One region of the Marinomonas sp. 63XJN7_9_ISO-PGPR-S23-217 genome, then DNA from elsewhere that is predicted to be linked to it. Evidence: predicted binding sites of a transcription regulator. Region 1 holds the regulator's gene; each other region holds the start of a gene.
The links. The regulator sigma-54, encoded in region 1, starts transcription at its own class of promoters, with help from an activator protein. The targets are predictions, from matches to a motif close to TGGCACNNNNNTTGCTNT.

Region 1 (8,085 bases):
GGGCTTCCATTTCGCGTTTGATCTGCGTTTTACTCTTCGGGATGTCGTCTTCATTAAATTGATCAAAGTCAGTCATGGGAACCTATACTAAAAAAATGGTGGCGAGACCAAGGAAGGCTAAAAAGCCGACCACATCGGTCACGGTAGTCAAAATAACACTGGCCGCTAAGGCGGGGTCGATACCAAGTTTTTTTAAGAAAATTGGTAAAAGAGTTCCAGTCAGTGCAGCAATCAAAAGGTTGATGATTGTCGCCCCCGCAATGATATAGGCAATCTTGATGTTGTCAAACCAAACTGCTGTCAGTATGGCAATAATGGCTGACCAAAGGAGTCCGTTGAGTAGGCCGACAATCAGTTCTCTATTTAATAGCCATCGCATATTGGCTGAGCCAATCTGATCCAAAGCGATCCCACGTATGACCAAAGTGAGAACTTGAGAGCCAGCAATGCCTCCCATGCTGGCGACAATGGGCATTAAAACGGCCAGTGCGACCACTTGGTTGAGCGTGTTTTGAAAAAGACCAATGACATAAGAAGCAATAAAGGCGGTGATTAAGTTGATGCCTAGCCAAACGGCACGGCGGCGTGTGGTTTTCATGATTGGCGAGAAGGTGTCTTCGTCATCGTCCAAACCGGCCATACTGAGCATGGAGTGTTCGGCCTCATCTCGAATGACATCGACTACGTCATCAATGGTAATGCGTCCAAGTAGCTTTCCTGTACTGCGATCAATAACGGGGGCGGAAACCAAATCCATTTTTTCAAACACTTGAGCGACTTCGCTTACGGATGTGTTTGAGTGGATGGTGGTGTGGTCAGTTTCCATAATGTCACGTACGGTGGTTTTTGGATCACAGACAAGGAGTTTTGCTAAGGGGAGGATCCCTAATAGTCGATTTGAACGACTGACAACTAATAAGCTGTCTGTCATGTCAGGAATTTGTTTATATTGTCTAAGGTAACGAAATACTCTATCTAAGGTGACATTAGGTCGAATGGTAATAGTGTCCGTGTTCATTAAGCCACCGGCGGAGTCTTCCGAGTAGCTTAATAAGGCTTCAACTCTTAGTCTATCCTGAGGGGACATGGATAAGAGTACTTCGCTTACCACTTTGTCTGGGAGATGTTGCAGTAAATCGGCTAAATCATCGCTTTCAAAGTGTTCAGATACCGCGACCACTCGATGGGTGCTCATGTTTTCCAAAAACTGTAAGCGTATGTCTTCGTTAAGATACTGAAGAACTTCGCCTTGGTTTTTGTCTTCAATGAGTTCCCAAAGTTGCTTACGTTCTTTAGGAGGTGAGGATTCTAGAAGGCTAGCAACCTCTTGTGCGGGTAAGGCGCCATTTAGCAAATAGCGCGTCTGTAGTGTGGCGCCAGACTCTAAAGACTCTGTGACCGTTTGTAGGTGGGCGAGTGTATTTTTATCTGGCATTGTTGTCCTTATTCGTCTTCTCCAAAGCGATTATTGATTAATGCAATAATCGCTTTGATGGCATCCTCTTCATCTTCTCCATTTGTTTTTATGGTGATGTTGGTGCCTTTACCAGCAGCTAGCATCATCATTGCCATAATGCTTTTACCATCAACGTTGCGCCCGTCTTTCTCGATGGTAACATCACAAGAAAATCGAGAAGTGGTTTCGACCAGTTTTCCTGCGGCTCGTGCATGTAGGCCAAGTTTGTTGATGATGGTGACCGACTCTTCCAACATACCTTTTTCCTTATTATATTAAATCTAATTCAATAGTGATTCTAATTCATCAAGAAGGGCTTGGTTGGTCTCGGCCGCTCTTAATTTATCGAGTTTTTCGGTAGACTGCGCCAACTCAGCAATTTCTGACAGGGTTGATAAGTGGTTATCGCATTCGCTAGGAGGCACGATTAAAGCAAAAATTAAATCCACGTTTTGCTTATCCACGGAGTCAAAGTTAATGGCGGATTGCAATGACATCACAACCAGAGCTGTATGGTTAGCGCTTTCCAAACGGCAATGGGGGATGGCAATACCATTGCCTATGCCAGTACTACCAAGTTTTTCGCGTCCTAATAATGCATCATAAATTGCTTCGTTGTCGCAATGTAATCGATTTGACGCAACATCAGCAATGCTTTCTAGTACGCGTTTCTTGCTAATAATATCCTGTTTGGCGATAACGAGTTCAGCTTTCAATATAGATTTCAAAGGCATAAAGAAATGTATCCGTATTAGAAGAGTCGTTTACGTTCATTAGAAGGCGGAATATTCATCGCCTCGCGATATTTTGCCACCGTTCGTCTAGCAACCTGAATACCCTGTTCCGCTAAAATGCTGGCTAGTTTGTTGTCGCTAAGCGGTTTTTTGGCAGGCTCTTCGTTAACGAGCTTCTTAATCATAGCTCGAATAGCGGTCGAAGAACATTCCCCTCCAGAAGCGGTATTGACATGGCTGGAAAAAAAGTACTTCAGCTCAAAAATGCCTTTTGGGGTATGCATGTATTTTTGTGTGGTTACTCGGGAAATAGTGGACTCATGCATGCCTACTTCTTCTGCGACATCATGAAGTACCATGGGTTTCATCGCTTCTTCACCAAGCTCAAAGAAATCGATTTGTCGATTTACGATGCAGCTGGTGACTTTTAGTAAGGTTTCATTACGGCTTTGCAAGCTTTTCATGAACCATTTAGCTTCTTGTAAGGAGTTTTTGATATACGTGACGTCTTCTGATGTGGAAGCCGTTGATGCCATGGCCGAATAGGTTTCATTTATCTTAACCGGTGGAAGAGCGTCATTGTTCAGTTCAACTTGCCAGACGTTATTACGCTTTCTAACAGACACATCGGGGATAACATAATCCGTATCGTCTGCATCAATAATGGATCCTGGTCGTGGATTGAGTTGTTGTATTAGTTCAATCACTTCTTTGAGTGATTCTTCTTTCAATTTTGTTTTCCGGCTTAACTGTGCAAAATCGCGATTACCCAGCAGAGGTAAATAATTGTCTACTAAATTATAAGTACTTTTGTACAAAGGATGATCGCGGAAAAGTTCTAATTGAACTAACAGGCAATCACGCAGATCAATAGAACATACGCCGACCGGATCAAAGCGTTGTAAACGGTGTTGAACAGCAATGACTTCATCAAGCTCAAGGTCTTCAAGTTCAGTGCTCAATGATTCCCAAATGTCATTTGGGGTAATACTCAAGTATCCGTCGGACTGAACGCATTCAATGATGGCGTAAGCAATTTCAATATCCCGATCAGACATGTGCGTGAGATTAAGTTGCCAAATTAAATGGTCTTGAATGCTTTCTTCTGGCGCGCTACGACTTTCAAAATCCCCATCATTTTCATAGTTATTTGAGTGGCTGACAGACGCTGAATTTTGATAGGTATCATCCCAGTCACTATCAATGGATAACTCTTCTGGAATGCTGTCAGTCCATTCTGATTCGACTTTTGCTTCTTCGCTATTATTTGACTCAGCCTTTTTCTCGGCAGAGTGTGTGTTATCACTGTCGCGTTCTCTCAATGCGGATGAGGTATCACTTGAGGTATATTCCTCATCGTCAATTTCCAGTAGTGGATTAGACTCCAAAAATTCATGGATCTCCTGTTTTAGATCCAGTGTTGAAAGTTGCAGTAGACGAATGGCTTGCTGCAGCTGTGGTGTCATGGTCAGTTGTTGACCGAGCTTTAATTGCAAAGACTGCTTCATAGAGCAACTCTTTTATCGTTAAGTTGAAAGTAAGAAATATGGAACAAGTTATGCATGTTACTCCCTTTGAGTTGCAAAAATAAGAGGTTATAAGCGGAAGTCGTTACCTAAATAGACTTTTTTCACTTGTTCGTTGTTGATAACCGTGTCAGCATCCCCTGATGCGATGATATGACCATTACCAACAATGTAGGCTTTATCACAAATGTCGAGGGTTTCCCTGACGTTGTGGTCGGTAATTAACACCCCAATACCACTTTCTTGTAAGTGCCTGATAATGAGCTTTATATCACCCACTGAAATAGGATCCACACCAGCGAATGGTTCGTCAAGTAATATGAACTTGGGGTTCATCGCCAGTGCCCGCGCGATTTCAACTCGGCGCCGTTCACCACCAGACAATGCCATACCCAAGTTAGAGCGAATGTGAGTGACATGAAATTCTTTTAATAAACTTTCTAGTCGTTCTTTTCTTTGAGCTTTATTAAGTTCTTTTCGTGTTTCAAGAATGGCATAAATATTGTCTTCTACCGACATTTTTCTAAAAATAGAGGCTTCTTGGGGGAGGTAGCCTATGCCTTTTTGAGCTCGGGTGTGCATGGCATTCTTGGTGATGTCTTGACCATCGATAAAGATGCCGCCAGCATCGTTGGTGACCATGCCAACGATCATATAGAAACAGGTTGTTTTGCCCGCGCCATTAGGACCAAGCAAGCCAACCGCTTGACCTGACTCGACAGAAAGTGACACATCTTTAACCACTTGGCGTTTTTTATAACTTTTTGCGAGGTTTTTTGCTTCTAAAACAGCCATTTAGTTCTCTTTTTTCTGTGAGGATTCTTGTTGTTTTTCGGTTTGTGGTTGTAGAGTCATAGAGACTCGGCCTGATCCTTCTTTTTCGGCGCTGAAGGTGCCATTGTTAATGTAGTACACAATATGGTCAGCAGTGATTTTATCGTCCATTCTATTCAGGTAGCCGTCTCCAAAAATTTCTACTTTGGACTGAGCCGTCTTATAGACAACTTTATTGCCACGGCTAATCATCATATTACCTTGCCAATCGATTTGCTGGCTAAATTTGGCAGGATGGCCCGTTGCGATTAGCTCGGTAAATTTACGTGTTTTAGGATTGGTGATGACTTTCAGATACTGAGCTTGAATTTCAATCGTACCTTGTTTTACAAATACGTCGCCCGTGTAAACGGCTTCGCCTGTTTTTTGATCAAAGTGGGCTTGATTGGACTGTATATTTAGTGGTTTGCTTGTGTCGTCTGGTAGCGCTACTACCCATTGGCTTATGAATAAGCTGGTTAATAAAGTACAGACCTTAATGTGTTGCTTCATACTGTCCTCTTACAGATCCTGTCATTTTAACTTCTTCTGTGTTGATATAAGTGACAATGACATCGGCAGTTGTTTCGCCTTGTGTTGAGTGGATTTTTGCATTTCCTGTACTCGTAAGTGACTGTTGTTTATCTAAATAGCGAATATTGTCCGCTGTTAGTGTGATGTCTGGTGAGTCTACGTAATGTTTTATGGCAGATGCATCATCTGTTAGTAGGATATCACTACTGCCATCTTCAATTATCCCTTTTTTTCCTTGTGCTTCCCAGTTCCCCGTTTTTTCTACTCTTTTTACCTTTGGGTTTTCGAGAAGTGTCTTTGCGCCCTTGTTGTAATGTAGACCTTTATCAGCGGTCAAGGTTTCTATCAGTTTGCCATTTTGATCAAATTCTGTAGCGTGTATTTTTGTAATGAAATAATCGGGGGTGCTGCTCAGATTATCAGTCTGAAGCAAGTTTTTATTATCGGATGAACCCGCCCAGAAAAAAAGAGTAATGATAACAATGCTGCCAGCCCCTAGTAGTAGTTTTTTGTGGCTTGCTTTGATCATTAGACAGAATCCCCAGTGCTAACGAAGAAAATATAGACAGCGTACGAAACGAGTAAGGGAATGGCTATCCAGCGTGGGATGCTTTGGTTTTTGGTTTTGGCAAATCCGTAGATGAGCAAGGATAGGGCAACGGTTAATCCTAGAACCCAATAGAAATCCCGTCCCGAAGTGGTTTGATCAATTACGCCAGGTGCGATTAACGCAGGTAGTGGTAACACTGTCGCCAAGTTGAACATATTTGAGCCTAAGATGTTACCAATGGCAATGTCATGGTGGCCCTTACGCACACTGCTGATGGAGGCGGCTAGCTCTGGCAGACTGGTGCCCACGGCCACAATGGTCAAGCCAATTACCATGTCGCTGACACCGAGAGCAGAAGCAATGCCAATGGCTCCCCAAACAAGTAATTTCGAGCTGCCAATCAGAACCGCTAGGCTGACAAATGAAATGCATAGGGATTTACTGACAGGGCTGCCATCATCCTCAGGTAACTCGCTGGAAAGTTGTTCTTCTAGGTTTTTGCTGCCTTTGAGCATGATGATCATCATGATAATAAACATGAAAACCAATACGATACCGTCTGAAAAGCTTAATGTGCCATCATGAAGTAGCCAGCCTGTCACCAAGGTGATGGTTAAAACAAGGGGGACCTCCTTGCGCATCAAATCTTTAGTAACTGGTACAGCGGAAAACAACAGGGTAGCGCCGAAAACCAATGCGATATTGGCAATGTTGGAACCTAATACGTTACCAATGGCAATGCCAGGCGCATTATCAAATGACGCAATCGCCGACACAACCATTTCGGGCGCAGAGGTGCCTAACCCAACCAATATTACTCCAATAACAATGGGGCTCACTTCTAGTTTTTCGGCAACGAGCGCCGCATGTTCAATGAATTTATCAGAACTAATAACCAGCAAGACTAAGCCTGCAATTAGAGCAGCGGAAAACAGCAGCATAACCTTTTATTTACTCATGAATCAAAAAGATGTCCCATTTAATGAGGTTTACTGTGTAAATTCAAGACTTGATCTTTGAAACAATTTCGATTCCGTTTATTGTGCGATTCTATTTTCTAAGGGCGGGTGTTAGTATCAGCGACTATTATATTGGGAAAGGATAGGTGGGTCCGTGCTGGATAGGTATATAAAAGTACAGAATCTTCGCTTTTCAAGAGGGGAGAGGGTGATATATGAAGATGTGTCGCTGGATATTCCTCGTGGAAAAATCACTGCTGTGATGGGGCCAAGTGGAACCGGAAAAACGACTCTCTTAAAGCTAATCGCTGCGCAGCTTTATCCAGACAGTGGTCATATTTTTGTTGATGGGAAGGATATTCATTCCTTGTCCCGTTCAGATTTATATAAAGTAAGAGAGAAAATGGGCATGCTTTTTCAAAGTGGTGCCTTATTCAGTGACATGTCTGTTTTTGAAAATGTTGCTTTTCCTTTGCAAGAACACACCAATTTTGATGCGAGTAAAATCGAAAGCATTGTGCTTGAAAAATTGCACAGCGTGGGGTTGCGAGGAGCTGCAAGGTTATTTCCCTCTGAATTGTCAGGGGGGATGGCTAGACGCGTAGCCCTTGCTAGGGCGATTGCATTGGATCCTGAGCTGGTTATGTTTGATGAACCATTTACAGGTCAGGACCCCATTTCTAAAGGTGTTCTGGTCGAGCTGATTCGTCAGTTAAACGATGGGTCAGGCATTACTTCAATCGTAGTGTCCCATGACGTAGAAGAGTCGTTATCCATTGCGGATCATGTCTGTATTTTGTCTGGTGGTCGAGTTATTGCTCAAGGGACACCCACTGATATCCGTGCCTCTGACGATGCTCAAGTAAAACAGTTCTTAAATGGTGAGCCCGATGGTCCAGTTCCATTTCATTATCCGGAAAGTGTTGCTGATGAACAGAGGAGTCAAAGATGATGAATAGTTTGATTTCTTTGGGCGCTGGTTTTTTAGATTGGTTGGAGGCGGTTGGAAGAGCGGGAATATTTATTGTTCAAAGTCTCGTTCGTTTACCCGTTCGATTAGGGGAATCCATTAACCTTTTGATTCGTCAGTTGTATTCAGTGGGCGTGTTATCTCTGGTTATTATCATTGTATCCGGTACTTTTATCGGAATGGTGTTATCCCTACAAGGTTATAGTATTTTGGCAAAATTTGGCTCATCAGGATCTGTTGGTCAATTGTTAGCCTTGTCTTTGTTGCGTGAATTGGGGCCAGTGGTTACGGCGTTGTTATTCGCTGGTCGAGCTGGGTCATCGCTTACTGCCGAAATAGGTTTGATGAAGGCAACAGAGCAGCTCTCCAGTTATGAAATGATGGGGGTGGATCCTTTACGTCGTGTGATTGCGCCGCGTTTTATTGCTGGTGTGATTTCTTTGCCCTTGCTTAGTTTTGTGTTTTCGGCAGCTGGTATCATTGGCGGTATGCTTGTCTCTGTTGGTTGGCTTGGTGTGAGTGATGGGGCGTTTTGGACCCTTA
Region 2 (8,085 bases), 110 kb from region 1:
AACTGAATCCCCACCACCGAATTCAAACGAGACGATTCAGGAATAAACAAATTCAACCCCAAACCTTCTATACCCGCTTGCAATGCTTTAGAACATCGTAAATGTCTTGCAAAACGTTGCTCTAAAGATTCATCACATACTAGTTTCAGCGCTTCATGCAGAGCCATGATACCCGACACAGGAGCGGTATAATGGTAGCCATCATTGTGCCAAAAGTTTTCCGCAAGCTGCGCATCAAAACACCATTGCACAACCGGCTTTTTGCGATTTTTGACGGTTTTCCATGACTCATCAGAAAAGACTAACAAAGAGACCCCAGGAATAGACGACAAGCCTTTTTGACCACCAGTAATCACCACGTCCACTTGCCACTCATCCATTTTTAACGGCATGGTACTCAACGTACAAACCGCATCAACAACCACTAAACAGCCATAGGACTTAGCGATCTTAGCAATGTCTTCTAAAGCATGATTGAAAACCGTATTGGACGTTTCCCCCTGAACTAGAGTCAATACTTTCGGCCGTACTGTCTCAATGGCTTTACGCACACGTTCAGGATCTGCTGCTTCCAATACCGGAACATGCAACTCGTGAACATCCGCACCAATGCGTGTTGCCATCTCAGCCATACGATGGCTAAAAAAGCCATTGTTAATGCACAGAATCGGTTCCCCTGGCTCCATTAAGTTAGACACAGCCATTTCCATCGCCGCCGATGCTGGCCCCGCCACGCCCAGTACCCATTTAGATTCCGTCTGAAATACGTAACGTGCCATGCTTTTTACTTGATTGATGACTTGCGCCATGACACTGCCCAGATGGTTGATTACCACCGAGTTCGCTCGAGCAACACGTTCAGGAATTGGAACAGGGCCTGCGCCCATCATTAAAAGGGGTTCAGTAGGAAGGATTTCATCTAGCGATTTCACCTGGGGACGAGAAATCCCCTTGGGCGATGAAGCAGTCATGGTAAGTAGCCTTATGGTTCGTTAAAGAATAGGAGACAACCTCACAAAAATAGGAAGAATTTTGTGAGAATATGTCTCAGTAATCGAAAATAAGAAGACGCGATCGAATCACAGTTTTTTGACATTTATCAGGATAAAATATCGTGTAATGCATATTTTCAAAATAATATTCCAAAATAGTAGCGTATTCTTCTGTAAAATAAGAGTCATGAAACTCAAAAGAGTACGATCTACCACCACGAATCTGTTTTGCATTACATATGACGTGTGTTGAATTCGCAAAGCAGTGTTTTTTACTCTGCTAGCACTCCTCGAAGTGTGCCATAATGCCCAAAATTCCCTTATACAGGATCCAATATGATTACTTGTGGTATCGAGATCAAAGGCAACGAAGCCATTCTTTGCTTACTTTCTAAGCAAGACGGTCTTTTTCAGATCGCCGACTGTCGCCAAGTGCGTCACACATTGAACCACCCAAATGACTGTGAAAGCGTTCGTAAATTTCAACTGATACTGAAAAAGCTGTTTGAAGATTACAAAGTAACCCGTGCAGTAATTAAAGAGCGTCCAACAAAAGGGAAATTTGCTGGTGGTGCCATCGGATTTAAAATTGAAGCCGCCATTCAACTAATCAATACCGTTCAGGTGGATTTGTTTAGTGGTGCAACGGTGAAAGAAGTGCTAAAAAACCATCCAATGCCAATTCCATTCAAGGCAACGGGTTTACGTGCCTTTCAAGAAGGCGCATTCACAGTAGGCTATATCGCACTTTGTGAAGAATAAGCTAGCTCACTCACCATTGCATTTCGCTCTAGTCAAAAAATACGGTTAATCACTAAGAAAGAAAAGTCTGTCTTTTCTTTCTTCTAACTACTTGCTATTTCTACTCTAAACCGACCATCGGTACATTTTACGCAAAATTCAAAATCGCACCAAAACAGAACAATCTTATAAAATACCTTACTTTGTTGCGCACCTTTTTGGTGAATAATGATCGAGACATCAATTAAATCCCCGTCAAAAGCCAATCAAAGAAACAAAAGTAACAGCCGTTTATTTTCCCAAAAACATGGTGAAGCCATGGAAGTATACATGCTGCATTCACACAAGAAAGTAGGAAAGCAATGTCCTCCTTCAGCCGTTGTCAGATAGGGGTTAACAGCACTCCATCTATGTGAATAAAGGGAAAAAATATGTGTTTTAGAAAGGTTGTCATTAATTTGTTCATAAAAGCCGCTAGGCTAAAAAACGAATAGAAACAGTCATTAGGGAAGGTAGAACACTTTCAAATACTGGCATTGGATTTGCTATAACCAATAAACCTTTACCATTTTTTGAACGCCGTTCCTTAATTTGGTAACAAGCAACAAGGAGACTTAACTTTCCCAGTTGTTGCATGACGAAGGAGGATATAGATCGACGGTTCGATGGAAGATACATTCTATCCAACCAAGATCTTAAAAAATATGACACAACTACTCGTATTCACAGACTTAGATGGCACCTTATTGGACCATCATACATACAGTTTTCACCCCGCTCTTTCTACATTTCAAGCGCTTCAAACTTTCACCATCCCGTGTATTTTAAACACTAGCAAAACTTTTGCTGAACTTAACGACTTACGCCAATCACTACGCCATAAAGATCCGTTTATCGTTGAAAATGGTGCAGCGGTCTATATTCCGAAAGAACTAGGCCTTATAAACAATGGGGACCAGGATAAACACGGCTTAGAAGACCATGGTCATTATTGGCTGAAAGCATTTGGCCCACATAGACAAACCCTGATAGACATCACCACCCCTTTAAGCAGCCGCTTTCAATTTAAACGCTTTAGCGATATGACATGGCAGGATGTGGCTGAGCTAACAGGCTTAACGGAACAAAGTGCCAAGCTGGCGATGCAGCGCGAGTTTACAGAGCCTATGGTCTGGAAAGATTCTGCTAATGCCTTAAACCTTTTTAGAGACGCGCTAAAAGACACTGACATCCAAGTGCAAAAGGGTGGACGCTTTACTCACCTTATGGGCAAATCCTGCGATAAAGCTCGTGCTATGTTATGGCTTAGTGAACAGTATGCTGTTTTCTACCAAAACACCGTGACCAGCATGGCCCTTGGGGACGGGGAAAACGATATTGGCATGTTAAGTAAAGCGGATATTCCCGTTGTAGTGCGTTCACCTGTTCATGCACCACCTGAAATTCCAGGACGCTACGATGCTTGGTTAACGGATGCCTATGGACCAGAAGGATGGGCACAAGCCGTCAACAAAGCCCTCGCTTCACGAGGGATTGTATAACAAGAAAAATACGCGTTCTTTAAGCGATCCGTGCCACGCAATCGGCAACATGATTTAACACTCAAGGAGATACAATAATGGGCGATTTTTACCAGAACGGCATTATCACCACACTTCACAACTTAGCCAACCGTCCGCTTGAAGACATGGAGAGAGAACTGTGCGAATTTGCTAAAACTCGTCCAATGTCGCTTATTCTTCCCTGCCTATATTCCGAATTGGCGACAGACGCCATGCCAAACATTATCGAACACCTCAAACAAGTTCCGTATCTTGATGAAATCGTTATCGGTTTAGACAGAGCAACAGAAGCGGAGTATCGCCACGCTTTAGAGTTTTTCAGTGTTCTGCCACAAAAGCACAAAGTCCTCTGGAACGATGGCCCTCGCCTTCGTGCCATCGATAGCGTGTTAAAAGGTGAGCAGCTCTCACCTACTGACCCAGGAAAGGGACGCAACGTATGGTTCTGTATGGGATACAACTTGGCAGCGGGTAAGGCTGAATCCATCGCAATGCACGATTGTGATATTGTCACTTATGATCGCGAATTGCTCGCTCGTTTGATTTACCCTGTCGCAAACCCCAATTTCAACTATGAGTTCTGCAAAGGCTTTTATTCGCGCACAGCAAACGGCAAGATGAATGGCCGTGTCAGCCGCCTACTGGTTACACCTTTGCTTTATTCTCTCAAGAAAGTCTTTGGAAACTTAGAATACTTAGATTATTTAGACAGCTACCGTTACCCTCTTGCTGGAGAATTCTCATTTCGTCGAGATGTGATGACAGATTTGCGTATTCCAAGCGACTGGGGCTTAGAAATCGGCGTTTTAAGCGAGATGAAACGTAACTATTCAAACAACCGTTTATGTCAGGTAGACATTGCTGATGTTTATGATCATAAGCATCAAGACCTCTCAGCCGATAACGATGACGGCGGACTCTCGAAAATGTCCATTGATATTACGAAAGCCATTTTCCGAAAATTGGCAACCAATGGTACTATTTTTAATCAAGAAACCTTCCGTACCATTAAAGCAACCTACTATCGAGTGGCACTGGACTTTATTGAAACATACCGCAATGATGCAGAAATTAATGGTTTAAAATTAGATGTACACCAAGAGGAACAAGCCGTTGAACTGTTCGCCAGTAATGTCATGAAAGCAGGAAATATGTACCTTGATAACCCCATGGAAGCCCCTTTTATTCCAAGCTGGAACCGTGTTGTGAGTGCATTTCCCGGCGTGATGAAACAACTGGCACTTGCCGTCGAACAAGACATGCAGGAATTTGGCCCAAACAAATAATCCAGTGTCCATATTCTCTGGTTAAGTTGATAAGACAGATGAAGGTCATGACCTCATCTCCCCTATTTTCAGATATTTTTACAGGTAGACAGCTATGGAAAATACAGTGCCATCACAATTAGAGCAACGGCTTATCGGTCACCTTCAGGTTCTATACCCTAATCGTGACGCCACCGAACTTGCCCGTAACTGTCTGACTACCTTTAATTTAGATCCGAAAACAGAATCCCCTCGTCCCCACAGGAATTTATGGGATCAGTCTGACATTATGTTGATTACCTATGCGGACACCCTCAGATCTGAAGATGAAGCGCCATTAGAAACTTTGCAAAAGTTTGTCAAAACCAAACTAATCAACAGCATTTCAGCCATTCATCTATTGCCCTTTTTTCCTTATAGCTCGGACGATGGTTTTAGCGTCATGGATTACACAAGTGTTAATCCGGCATCAGGGCGCTGGCACCATATTTCGGAAATATCGAAAGACTTTAAGGTCATGGGCGATTTAGTCATCAATCACTGTTCTAGCCGTAGTATGTGGTTTGAAAACTATAAAGCGGGGATCGATCCAGGGGCAAAATATTTTTATGAAGCAGATCCTAACGCCGATCTAAGCGCCGTTGTTCGGCCACGTACTTCTCCCCTATTACGTGAGGTGCAGACCAAAAATGGCACCAAATACGTCTGGTGTACTTTTAGTCATGATCAGATAGATTTAAATTTCGAGAACCCAGACGTTTTATTAGAGTTTCTACGTATTATTCGTTTATATTTGGAAAAAGGGATTCGCTGGTTTCGTCTTGATGCCGTCGCCTTCCTTTGGAAAATCCCAGGCTCCCCCAGTATCAACTTGCCGCAAACCCATGAAATGATTCGCCTGTTACGTCTTGTTATCGAGCACTACGCGCCCGAATCCGTCATCATTACTGAAACCAATATTCCTAATCAGGAGAACCTAACCTACTTTGGTAATGCTAACGAAGCTCACCTTATTTACAATTTTTCACTACCACCGTTACTGATCAACAGCTTGGTCACAGGTAACTGTAAACATCTAAAGCAATGGTTAATGAGCATGCCTCCCGCTCAACAGGGCACCACCTATCTGAACTTTATTGCCTCCCATGATGGTATTGGCTTACGCCCAACAGAAGGTTTGCTAACCGATTGGGAGCTGGAAACCTTAATCAATACTATGAAACGCTTTGGAGGACGCATTAGCTCTCGAACTACGCCTGAAGGCGAAGCCAAGCCGTATGAAATAAACATCAGTTTGTGGAACGCCTTAGCTGGCTCGGTACAACAGGGCCCTGATCAATGGCAGTTTGCTCGATTCTATTGTGCGGCGGCAGTGATGATGTCATTGGAAGGGGTACCCGCGTTCTATATACACAGCTTTTTTGGCACAGAAAACGACCTAGATCGAGTGGACAATACAGGGCAATTTCGTTCTATTAATCGTCATATTTGGAAGATGGAAGACTTAGAGCATGCCCTTAACACCCCAACCCATCATCAAAAAGTGTTCAACGCCATCACCAATTTAGCCCAGATACGAAGAGCACAGACCGCGTTCCACCCCAACGCTACTCAATACATCTTACATATGGGAGATAATCTATTTGCTTTCTGGCGCCAAAGTTTGGATCGTCGTCAAAGCCTATTTGCGATCTTCAATATAACGGATCAACCGCAAAGTTTTAATTTATCAGAATTAAACCTGATCGCCACAGACGATTGGACTGATTTAGTCACTGACACGGTATACGAAGATCATTTAGCAAAAGTCACTTTAATGCCCTACCAATTTTTATGGTTGGCAAACAAAAAAGGTAAAGTAAAACTCGTGGAGTAAAGATAAGTTATCATGTCAACCATACAAGCGGTGCATGCCATCAGCACCGCTTGTATGGCTCTGTAACGAATCAGTGACTAACCGCTTTGGAGAATAGGTTAATAATCACCACGCCAATCACAATCAGGCTCATTCCCAGCCATGCGGCAAGATCCAATTTTTCATCCGCGAATAGATAGCCAAACAGTGATATCAGCACAATCCCCAACCCTGCCCAAATCGCATAGGTAATACCAGTAGGGAGTGTTCTCATCACCACACTAAGCAAATAAAAGGATACACAATAGCCTATCAGAGCCATGGCCGTTGGCCCTAATTTAGAAAAGGAATCGGACGCTTTTAACGACGTTGTCGCGAACACTTCACACACAATCGCCAAACATAAAATTATGTATGTCATTCTATTCCCCTCTTATAGCAATGGACTGGATTATTCTACTTTCATGACTCGCTCTACTATCCAACAGTTTTTTCAAACATCGTTAATAAACTGCCTCTTCAACAATATCTTCCCCCAAAAAGCCGCCCGTTTGGTGTGCCCATAGTTTGGCATAGATACCGCCGTGTTGAATCAATTCATCATGAGAACCTTGCTCCACGATATTACCTTGATCCAATACAATGAGCGTATCCATGGCTGCGATAGTAGACAAACGGTGTGCGATAGCAATCACCGTTTTCCCTTCCATCAAACGATACAAACTTTCTTGAATGGCCGCTTCTACTTCTGAATCCAGTGCGGATGTTGCCTCATCTAAGACTAACAATGGCGCATCTTTTAAAAGCACTCGCGCAATCGCGATACGTTGGCGCTGCCCGCCCGAAAGCTTGATTCCTCGCTCCCCCACCATTGCATCGTAGCCTGTATTGCCATAAGGGTCAGTCAACTGCAGGATAAAATCATGGGCTTCTGCTTTTTTCGCCGCCGCAATCATCTCTTCTTCTGTTGCATCAGGACGACCATACAACAAATTCTCACGGACACTACGATGTAATAGAGAGGTATCCTGCGTCACTAGGCCAATGTGAGAACGCAACGAATCTTGTTTCACCTGACTAACATCTTGCCCGTCAATAAGAATTCGACCCGATTCACTATCATGAAAACGCATCAATAAATTGACGATGGTCGATTTACCCGCACCAGATCGACCAACCAAGCCCACTTTTTCACCCCGCTTGACCGTAAAATTAAGGTCTTCGATGACTTTTCGGTGTTTTTTCCCATAATGAAAATGAACGTGTTCGAAGCAAATTTCGCCTTTGGTAATATGCAATGGTTTCGCACCAGCGTTATCTTGGATTGACAAGGGTTTAGACATGGTTTTCATGCCATCCATAACCGTGCCGATGTTCTCAAATAACGAACTGACTTCCCACATAATCCACTGGGACATACCATTTAAGCGCAGAGCTAAACTCACCGCAATCGCAATGGCTCCCACACTGATAATGCTTTCTTTCCATAGCCAAATAGACAAGCCTGCCACGGAAAAAGCCAATAGATAGTTACAAATCTGTACACCTACATTCAGCCCCGTCACCAAGCGCATTTGCTTGTATACCGTTTGCAAAAAAAGGTCCATGCTGTCTTTTGCATAGCTGGCTTCTCGCTGCGTATGTGAAAACAATTTAACAGTCGAAATATT
Region 3 (8,085 bases), 1.3 Mb from region 1:
GTGGTTCATAGCCTTCGATAACAACCGGTAAATCCAGTGTTTTGGCGACCGCTTCAATGTGCTCAAGTACCTCGACAAAATATTCTAGATGAGTCATAGGAGGCATAAATACATGCAAGCGACCATTGCGCGGTTCAAGACACAGTGTGGTACGAATCACATTTTTCAGTGTTTTTTCCACGGCAGACGGTTTTGCCATAGACACTGTTTGCACTGGCTTTTTAGCGAAATGTTGTTTGGCAACACTGTCTAATACGGGGTTCTCTTTTTTGTTTGCCAACGGTTGGCGAGGGTCAAATGGATCCCGTTCTGGAATGCGATCTTCTTCTGCCTGAGCCGGTAAAGCATTCAGGGGTAGTCGGTAGCCCATTGGGCTATCACCCGGAATGAGGGTGATCACATCACTGCGCATTGGCCAGCGTGAGCTGTTCCAGCGGTTATTATAGGCATCGAATTCGAGTGGCAGAATATAACCTGTTACGGTACTTAACCCTCGGCTTAGCAGTTTTGCCAGACGGCGGCGTTCTAAATCGTCTTTTAAGTCCGCTTTGGTAGGGTCGGCATCCGCAGGAAGGGATTGTTCCATCCACAAATAGTAGAGTGTGTCTTCATAGGTGCTTTGTAGGTACTGTTTGTCCAACGCGAGCTTGTCGCACAGTAATTCGCCGAATGCCTGCGCATCGGCGATAGTGTGCTGGTAATCTTTATCGACTCTGGCAAGGTATTTTGGGTCGCCCCATAGTGGCTCACCGTCAGTGCGCCAAAAACACCCAAGGGCCCACCGTGGCACCTCTTCTCCTGGATACCACTTGCCTTGTCCATAATGTAGCAAGCCATTTGCCCCGAACTCTTGCTTCATTCTAAGCAAGAGGTCTTTTGCTAACTTAAGTTTTTCGGCACCTAGCGCACCAGTGTTCCATTGTTCTGAGTCCATATCATCAATGGAGACGAAGGTTGGCTCGCCTCCCATGGTGAGACGAACATCGCCATTTTCCAATTCCTTATCGACCGCATAGCCAAGGGCTTTTATGGTCTCCCATTCCCCTTCTGCATAGGGTTTAGTGACCCGTGGGTCTTCGTGAATGCGTGTGACAATATTGCTGTAGCTGAATTCGCACTCACATTCATCGATAAACCCAGTAATGGGGGCCGCAGAAGCGGGTTCAGGGGTACAAGCTAAGGGAATATGCCCTTCGCCAGCGAATAAGCCCGATGTAGGGTCCAGTCCTACCCAGCCAGCACCGGGTAAATAGACTTCACACCAAGCATGTAAGTCGGTGAAATCTTCTTCAGGCCCGGATGGGCCATCGAGTGCTTTGATATCGGCGGTGAGCTGTACCAGGTAGCCCGAGGCGAAACGAGCGGCGAGTCCAAGACTGCGTAGAATTTGCACAAGCAACCAAGATGTGTCGCGGCATGAGCCTTTTTTTAAGGTGAGTGTTTCTTCACAGGTTTGTACACCCGGTTCGAGACGAATGCCGTAGCCGATCTCTCCCGCTAGGCGACTGTTTATGGACACCAGAAAGTCGTTAATCGGGGTATTTTTTCGGTCTACCGTAGAGAGCCATTTGTCCAATAGGGGGCAAGACTCGGTGACTTGTAAATAGGGCTCTAGTTCGCGTTTTAATGCCTTATCGTAGGCAAAAGGGTACTCTTCTGCATAACTTTCCACAAAAAAATCGAACGGGTTGATAACCGTCATATCGGCTATTACTTCAACCATAAATTCCAGTTTGTTGGTCTTTTCTGGGAAGACAAGTCGCGTTTGAAAGTTGCCAAAAGGGTCTTGCTGTATGTTTATAAAATGCTTTTCAGGGAGTACTTTTAACGAATAATCATGAATTTTTGTTCGTGAATGCGCCGCAGGGCGCAAGCGTAATACATGAGGTGACACATTGATAAATCGGTCAAATTCGTAGGTCGTTTTGTGTTGTATCGCGACTCGAATAGTCATGCAGCGTCTCCTTGCCGAAAATGAAACCAGTTCTCGGTAATCTGGTGGTTTATTTCGATAAGATCTAACTGAAAGTCATTAAGATAGTCATGAAACTTTTCATTCAAATCTTCTGAGCGTTCTATTGGATATTCGTAGCCGTAAAGTTTATCTACCTTAGCAGTAATGATGCCGGAGCGAGGTAATTTAGAGGCCGCCTCACGAATCTGCTCCAGGCAGTATGACAGTGTTCGTGGGAAAAACGGGTCTCGCAGTAAAAAGGTCACGGCTTTGGCTCCATTGATAGAGGTTCGCACTGTGCGGCGATAATCCAAATACGCACTTTGCGATTTTAGCACTTTGGCCCATACCACTTGGCCCAGTCGCACGCTTTCTTCGGCTTCGGATTGCAACATTAAAGACACCGCAGCATCAATGATACGCGTATTCATGTCGGCACGCTCTAAATAACGTCCCATGATAAGAAATTGCCAGCCGGAATCTCGAGTCATCGTCCCCGCAAGTAGGCCGATGATTTTTTGACAGCCTTCAATAATGGTGTTGAGAAAGTCGTGACGGCCAGAACGGTTGATGCCCTGCTTGATATTTTGGCGCGCATACATATCCAGCTCGTTGATCAGTTCCCACATTTCCTCTGGTACCACATCACGGGTGGTACGAATATTTTCTCGAACCATTTTCAGCGATGAGAGCATAGAGCTTGCATTGGTATCGTCTGCTAATAAGAATTTTACGACATTACGTTCGTCTTTTACCTTGTAGCGTTGTTCAAATTGTTCGGTGCCACTGTTGATTTCGATGAGGTTATACCATGAAATTTTGATGTCTCTTGGTAAGTCAAAAAGGAGTTCATCGTATACTCTAACTAAGCGGGCGGTGTTTTCGGCACGTTCTAAGTAACGACCAGCCCAAAATAAACGTTCTGCGACTCTGGATAACATAATTAGCGCCCCTTTGTTTCGACGATCCAAGTATCTTTACTACCACCACCTTGTGACGAATTGACGACCAAAGAGCCTTTTTTCATAGCGACTCGTGTCAGTCCACCTGTGGTCACATAGGTGTCTTTGCTCTGCAAAATAAAGGGACGTAAATCCAGATGGCGTGGCTCTAAGCTGCCTTTGGCAACTAATGTTGGCGAGGTGGACAGTTTCAGTGTTGGTTGAGCAATGTAGTTGCGAGGATTCGCTTCTATCAGTTCTGCAAATAGAGCTTGGTCTTTCTTCGTAGAATGTGGCCCCACTAGCATCCCATAGCCACCAGACTCGTTGGCAGGTTTGACAACTAAACTGTCCAAGTTTGCTAACACATAGGCCCGTTGCTCAGGGTCTTCGCACAAGAATGTCTCGACATTTTTAAGAATAGGCTCCTCTTTTAGGTAGTAGCGGATGATGTCTGGTACATAGGCATAGACAACTTTGTCATCTGCTACCCCTGCTCCTGGTGCATTTGCTAAAGCGACATTGCCTTTTCTCCAAGCTCGCATCAAACCTGGAACACCTAATACGGAGTCTGGGTGGAAGGCTTCAGGGTCTAGGAATAAATCATCAATACGACGGTAAATAACATCGACTAACGCTGGTCCATTAATGGTTTTCATATAGACACAGTCATCTTGATTATCAACGTATAAATCGCTACCTTCTACTAATTCTACTCCCATCTGTTGAGCCAAAAAGGCATGTTCGAAATAGGCTGAATTGTAAATACCTGGCGTCATGACGACAATTTCTGGATCTTCTATGTCTCTAGGCGATAAGGCTGCTAAGGTATCGAACAATTGGGAAGTGTAAGAATCAATTGGCAGGATGCTGTCGTTTTCAAACAGTTCAGGAAGCACACGTTTGGTAATCGCGCGGTTTTCGATCATGTAGGAGACGCCAGAAGGGACGCGTAAATTGTCTTCGAGAACGTAGAACTCGCCATCTTCATCACGCACCAAATCGGTGCCACAAATGTGAGCCCATACCCCATAAGCAGGGGATACACCGATACATTCGGGGCGAAAATTTTTGGATTCTTTGATGATGTGCTCTGGGATAATGCCGTCTTTAATAACCTGTTGATCATGATAAAGGTCATCAATGAACAAGTTAAGGGCTTTGAGTCGTTGCTTTAGGCCTGCTTCTGCAACGCGCCAGTCTTTGGCGTCTATGGTTCTTGGTACGATATCGAAGGGCCAAGCTCGGTCAATGTTGCCTTCTTCGGTGTAAACGGTAAAGCTGATGCCCATTTCTTGTATGGTGGCTTCGGCCATGAGCTTTCTTTTTTCAAGCTCTTCTGCTGATAAACTATCTAGATAGCCAAGTAATTGCTTGGCGGGGGGTCTGGGCTTGCCTTTACTATCAATTAATTCGTCAAAAAAGCCATTTGACTGATACTGGCTACTCAAATTATCCATCTAAACCTCGTTCTTTTGTTAATCTGGGGAAAAACTGATTCAAGCGAATGCGATCCTATGCACTTTGTGGTGTCACCCCCATGCGTAATTGTTATTGTTATTAGGCAAACAGAGTAGAATTATTGCCCTTATTAGTGACATTAGTCGTTAATCGATACAAAAGAAATACAGCAAAGATCACGCCATGAACAATCTTATTTAACAATAAATAAGTAATTTATTGTTATCGCTTCATGAATTATGACGAAGCGCAACTAATTAACCTGTAAATTGTTTATCATTCCTATAAGCGATTTTATTAATGACTGTAAGGATTGGTTTGTGAACAAAATCAAAGACGTGGTGGTTGCTGGTGCGGGTATTGGCGGTTTGAGTGTTGCCTTGGGGCTTGCTCAGCAAGGGGTGGACGTAACGGTATTTGAACAGGCTAATGTATTGGGCGAAGTGGGAGCAGGCTTGCAAATGAGTCCAAATGCGATGAAGGTGCTGCGCCAATTGGGTTTAGAAGACGCCCTTCGTCCTTACGCCTTTGAGCCGAAACAAGCCACTATGCGTCATTTCAAATCGGGGGAATATTATTTAAAAGCCCCTTTAGGTCAGGCTGCCATTGATCGCTATGGCGCCCCTTACTGGCATTTACATCGTGCCGATTTACACCGTGTTTTGGTGGAAGCCTGTCAGAAAGCTGGGGTGACAATACGGTTAGGCGCTACGGTTGCCGGATACCAAAAGTCAGATCAGAATAGCTCGGTTGTGTTGTGTCTTCTAGATGGCAGTGAATATGAGACAGATTTAATCATTGGAGCTGATGGTATTCGTTCGGTGATTCGCGAACAAATGCTGGGTAAGAAAGCGCCTGACTTTATGGGGCAAGTGGCTTGGCGTGGGGTAGTGCCTGTCGCGAGTCTTAAGGCGGTTAACATTCAACCAGATGCTTGTGTCTGGGTGGGGCCTGGACGCCATTTAGTGACTTATTATGTACGCGGTGGAGAATGGGTGAATTTCGTCGCGGTAGAGGAGCGTGGTGGTTGGCAATCAGAATCGTGGCGGGAAGAGGGGGATATTAACGAACTACGTTCTGCTTTTGCGGGGTGGCACCCTGAAGTGACTGAACTTTTGGCAACCGCTGATAGCACATTTTTGTGGGCACTTAATGGACGTAGTAGCTTACGGACTTGGTATCAGGGGCGGGTGGTGTTACTTGGCGATGCGTGTCATCCAATGTTGCCGTTTATGGCGCAAGGCGCGGCCATGGCCATTGAAGATGCGTATGTGTTGGTTGCCTCGCTGATGAGTAAGCCGTTACCCGATGCCCTTGCTTCCTATGAAATCCTTCGTAAACCAAGAACTGTTCGTATTCAAAATATGTCTAAAGACAATACGGGCTTGTATCATATGCACGGTGGTCTATTTGGACAAATGAAGCTAAATGCCGTTAAAGTGGCGTCGCAATTTGCTCCGAGTGTGATTCAAGCTAAGTTAGATCCAGTATACGGTTATGATGTGGTAAAGGCAGTTGCTGCTTGGAGCTGATTTAAGCATAAGATTCGCCTAATTGTTGAACCTAGCACTGTGATTCTCTATTTTTATTTTACTCTATCTTTTTTATTTGAACTCTAATTAATTTTAATCTGTTTTCACCTTTGATGATTATCTGCTAGCTTATTTAGGTAAAAAATCAGCCCTGCTCTCTAAAGCTTGTATAGGTTAAAAAGCTCAGTAATCTGCTGGGGTTTTTTTGTGAGTTTTTAATTCCTTTTTTGTATAAGTGGTGATTTTATTTGTTTGTTTTGTTATAAATAGAGAATTCATCTCGTTAATTATTCATCTTAGCCATATCATGGCGTGTTAGGTGTTGTTAACGATTTTCCTTCCCTAGATTATCCATCGCAGGGACTCATTTCTATTTGGACATGATCGATCACATGACTTCTAAATCTCCATTAGCACTTTTACCTTTAGTGCTGTTTCTTGTTTTGTTTGTTGGTAGTGGGCTTTGGTATCAAACTCAAGGTGTGGACTTTGCTTTCTACCAAATATCCGCCCCGGTTGCGATTTTGCCTGCCATTGTCTTGGCAATTATCTTAGCCAAGGGGTCACTGAATAAGCGTATTGACACTTTTATTCGTGGGGTAGGTGACAACACCATCATTACCATGGTGTTGATCTATCTGTTGGCGGGGGCTTTTGCCAGTGTTGCCAAAGCGGTTGGCGGCGTTGATGCGACGGTTAACTTTGGTTTAAGCGTCGTTCCGCCTGCATTTGTATTGCCAGGCTTATTCATCATTACCGCGTTTGTGGCAACTTCTATGGGAACTTCGATGGGAACCATTGCGGCTATTGGCCCGATTGCCATTGGTGTGGCGAATGCGACGGATTTATCCTTACTGCTAACCGTTGGTACGGTAATTGGCGGTGCCATGTTTGGTGATAATTTATCGATTATTTCCGATACCACTATTGCCGCCACTCGGACACAAGGGTGTGATATGCGCGATAAGTTCCGAATGAACTTTAAAATCGCTTTGCCAGCAGCCTTAGTCACTTTGGTGTTGTTGTATTTTCAAAGTGGAGTGGCGCATATTGGTCAAGTAAAGGATTATGAGTTGATCAAGGTGTTGCCTTATGTGGTTGTTTTAACCTTGGCGGTGCTGGGGGTCAATGTCATGTTGGTGCTGTTTAGTGGCATTGTATTAGCTGGGGTAATTGGCTTAACAATGTTACCGGATTTCACGGTCGCGACTTGGTCCAAAGAGATTTACAGTGGCTATACTGGGATGCAGGAGATCCTTATTCTCTCTTTGTTGATCGGTGGCATGGGTGCACTTATGAAAGCGCAAGGTGGTTTGGATTGGCTGGTGAGCATAATTGAGAAGATTGCTCGTGTGTTTGGCGCTAAGCCTGGATCAACTCGAGCAGGAGAATTTAGTATTAGTGCGTCGGTTGCGTTGACGAATTTATGCACGGCGAATAATACCGTCTCAATTTTGATTAACGGTTCTGTCGCCAAAGATATTGCAACTCGATACAACGTGGATGCCCGCCGCAGTGCGAGTCTTTTGGATATTTTTTCTTGCGTGGCTCAGGGATTATTGCCATATGGTGCTCAGATTTTACTGGCATCGTCTCTTGCTAAAGTATCGCCAATATCTCTCATTAGTTATGTGCAATATAACTGGCTTTTGGCGGCGGCTGCGATAGTATCAATTGTCATTGCATGGCCGAAGATTAAAAAAAATAATGGCTTGCCTCTATCGTATGTGAAATAAATAGCGAGTAGACTGGCACCTTAGTATTTGAGCGAAAAACCACCATTAATGGTGGTTTTTCACGTTGTTTAGGGTGTTATATCTTTTAAAAAAGGCGATATGGTGAAGCAATGGATGCATTTCAAGGCTGAACTGGTTTTGATTCTAGTGACTATTTTAGCCGGTTTTGGTTGGATTTTTTCTAAAGAAGCGTTGACGGGGCTACCACCTTTATTTTTTATGGGAATGCGCTTTTTAGTGGCATGCTTTGTTTTGGTGCTTGCTGGGCGTAAGTACTTTGTTGGGTTGCGATGGCGAGACATGAGGCCAGCCTTGTTGGTTGGTGGCGTGATGGGACTTGCTATGATGTTTTGGGTTGAAGGGCTATCCAAAACACAAAACTTAGGAGTTGGCGCGTTCATTGCTAGTCTTGGTGTGGTTTTGGTCCCTATTGTTGCCAAGCTTTTATTTAAAGAGCAACC

Region 2: the regulator sigma-54 is predicted to act here: its motif matches at 2,265-2,282, upstream of AC0VYI_RS15160 (HAD-IIB family hydrolase).
Region 3: the regulator sigma-54 is predicted to act here: its motif matches at 4,523-4,540, upstream of AC0VYI_RS20600 (circularly permuted type 2 ATP-grasp protein).

What each region holds. Positions count from the first base shown of each region.
Region 1 covers NZ_CM149678.1:3,134,366-3,142,450, reverse strand. Annotated here, with positions in the region: gene yjgA (ribosome biogenesis factor YjgA) at 1-76, opposite strand, end outside; gene mgtE (magnesium transporter) at 83-1,435, opposite strand; gene AC0VYI_RS14705 (HPr family phosphocarrier protein) at 1,444-1,713, opposite strand; gene AC0VYI_RS14700 (PTS sugar transporter subunit IIA) at 1,738-2,190, opposite strand; gene AC0VYI_RS14695 (RNA polymerase factor sigma-54) at 2,208-3,698, opposite strand; gene lptB (LPS export ABC transporter ATP-binding protein) at 3,786-4,511, opposite strand; gene lptA (lipopolysaccharide transport periplasmic protein LptA) at 4,512-5,042, opposite strand; gene lptC (LPS export ABC transporter periplasmic protein LptC) at 5,026-5,592, opposite strand; gene AC0VYI_RS14675 (calcium/sodium antiporter) at 5,592-6,554, opposite strand; gene AC0VYI_RS14670 (ABC transporter ATP-binding protein) at 6,781-7,524, shown strand; gene mlaE (lipid asymmetry maintenance ABC transporter permease subunit MlaE) at 7,524-8,085, shown strand, end outside.
Region 2 covers NZ_CM149678.1:3,241,288-3,249,372, forward strand. Annotated here, with positions in the region: gene AC0VYI_RS15150 (pyridoxal-phosphate-dependent aminotransferase family protein) at 1-971, opposite strand, end outside; gene AC0VYI_RS15155 (DUF3010 family protein) at 1,329-1,754, shown strand; gene AC0VYI_RS15160 (HAD-IIB family hydrolase) at 2,438-3,274, shown strand; gene AC0VYI_RS15165 (glycosyltransferase family protein) at 3,352-4,581, shown strand; gene AC0VYI_RS15170 (alpha-amylase family glycosyl hydrolase) at 4,676-6,436, shown strand; gene AC0VYI_RS15175 (DMT family transporter) at 6,507-6,836, opposite strand; gene AC0VYI_RS15180 (ABC transporter ATP-binding protein) at 6,919-8,085, opposite strand, start outside.
Region 3 covers NZ_CM149678.1:4,393,601-4,401,685, reverse strand. Annotated here, with positions in the region: gene AC0VYI_RS20610 (transglutaminase family protein) at 1-1,954, opposite strand, end outside; gene AC0VYI_RS20605 (alpha-E domain-containing protein) at 1,951-2,895, opposite strand; gene AC0VYI_RS20600 (circularly permuted type 2 ATP-grasp protein) at 2,898-4,355, opposite strand; gene AC0VYI_RS20595 (FAD-dependent monooxygenase) at 4,677-5,888, shown strand; gene AC0VYI_RS20590 (Na+/H+ antiporter NhaC family protein) at 6,281-7,624, shown strand; gene AC0VYI_RS20585 (DMT family transporter) at 7,724-8,085, shown strand, end outside.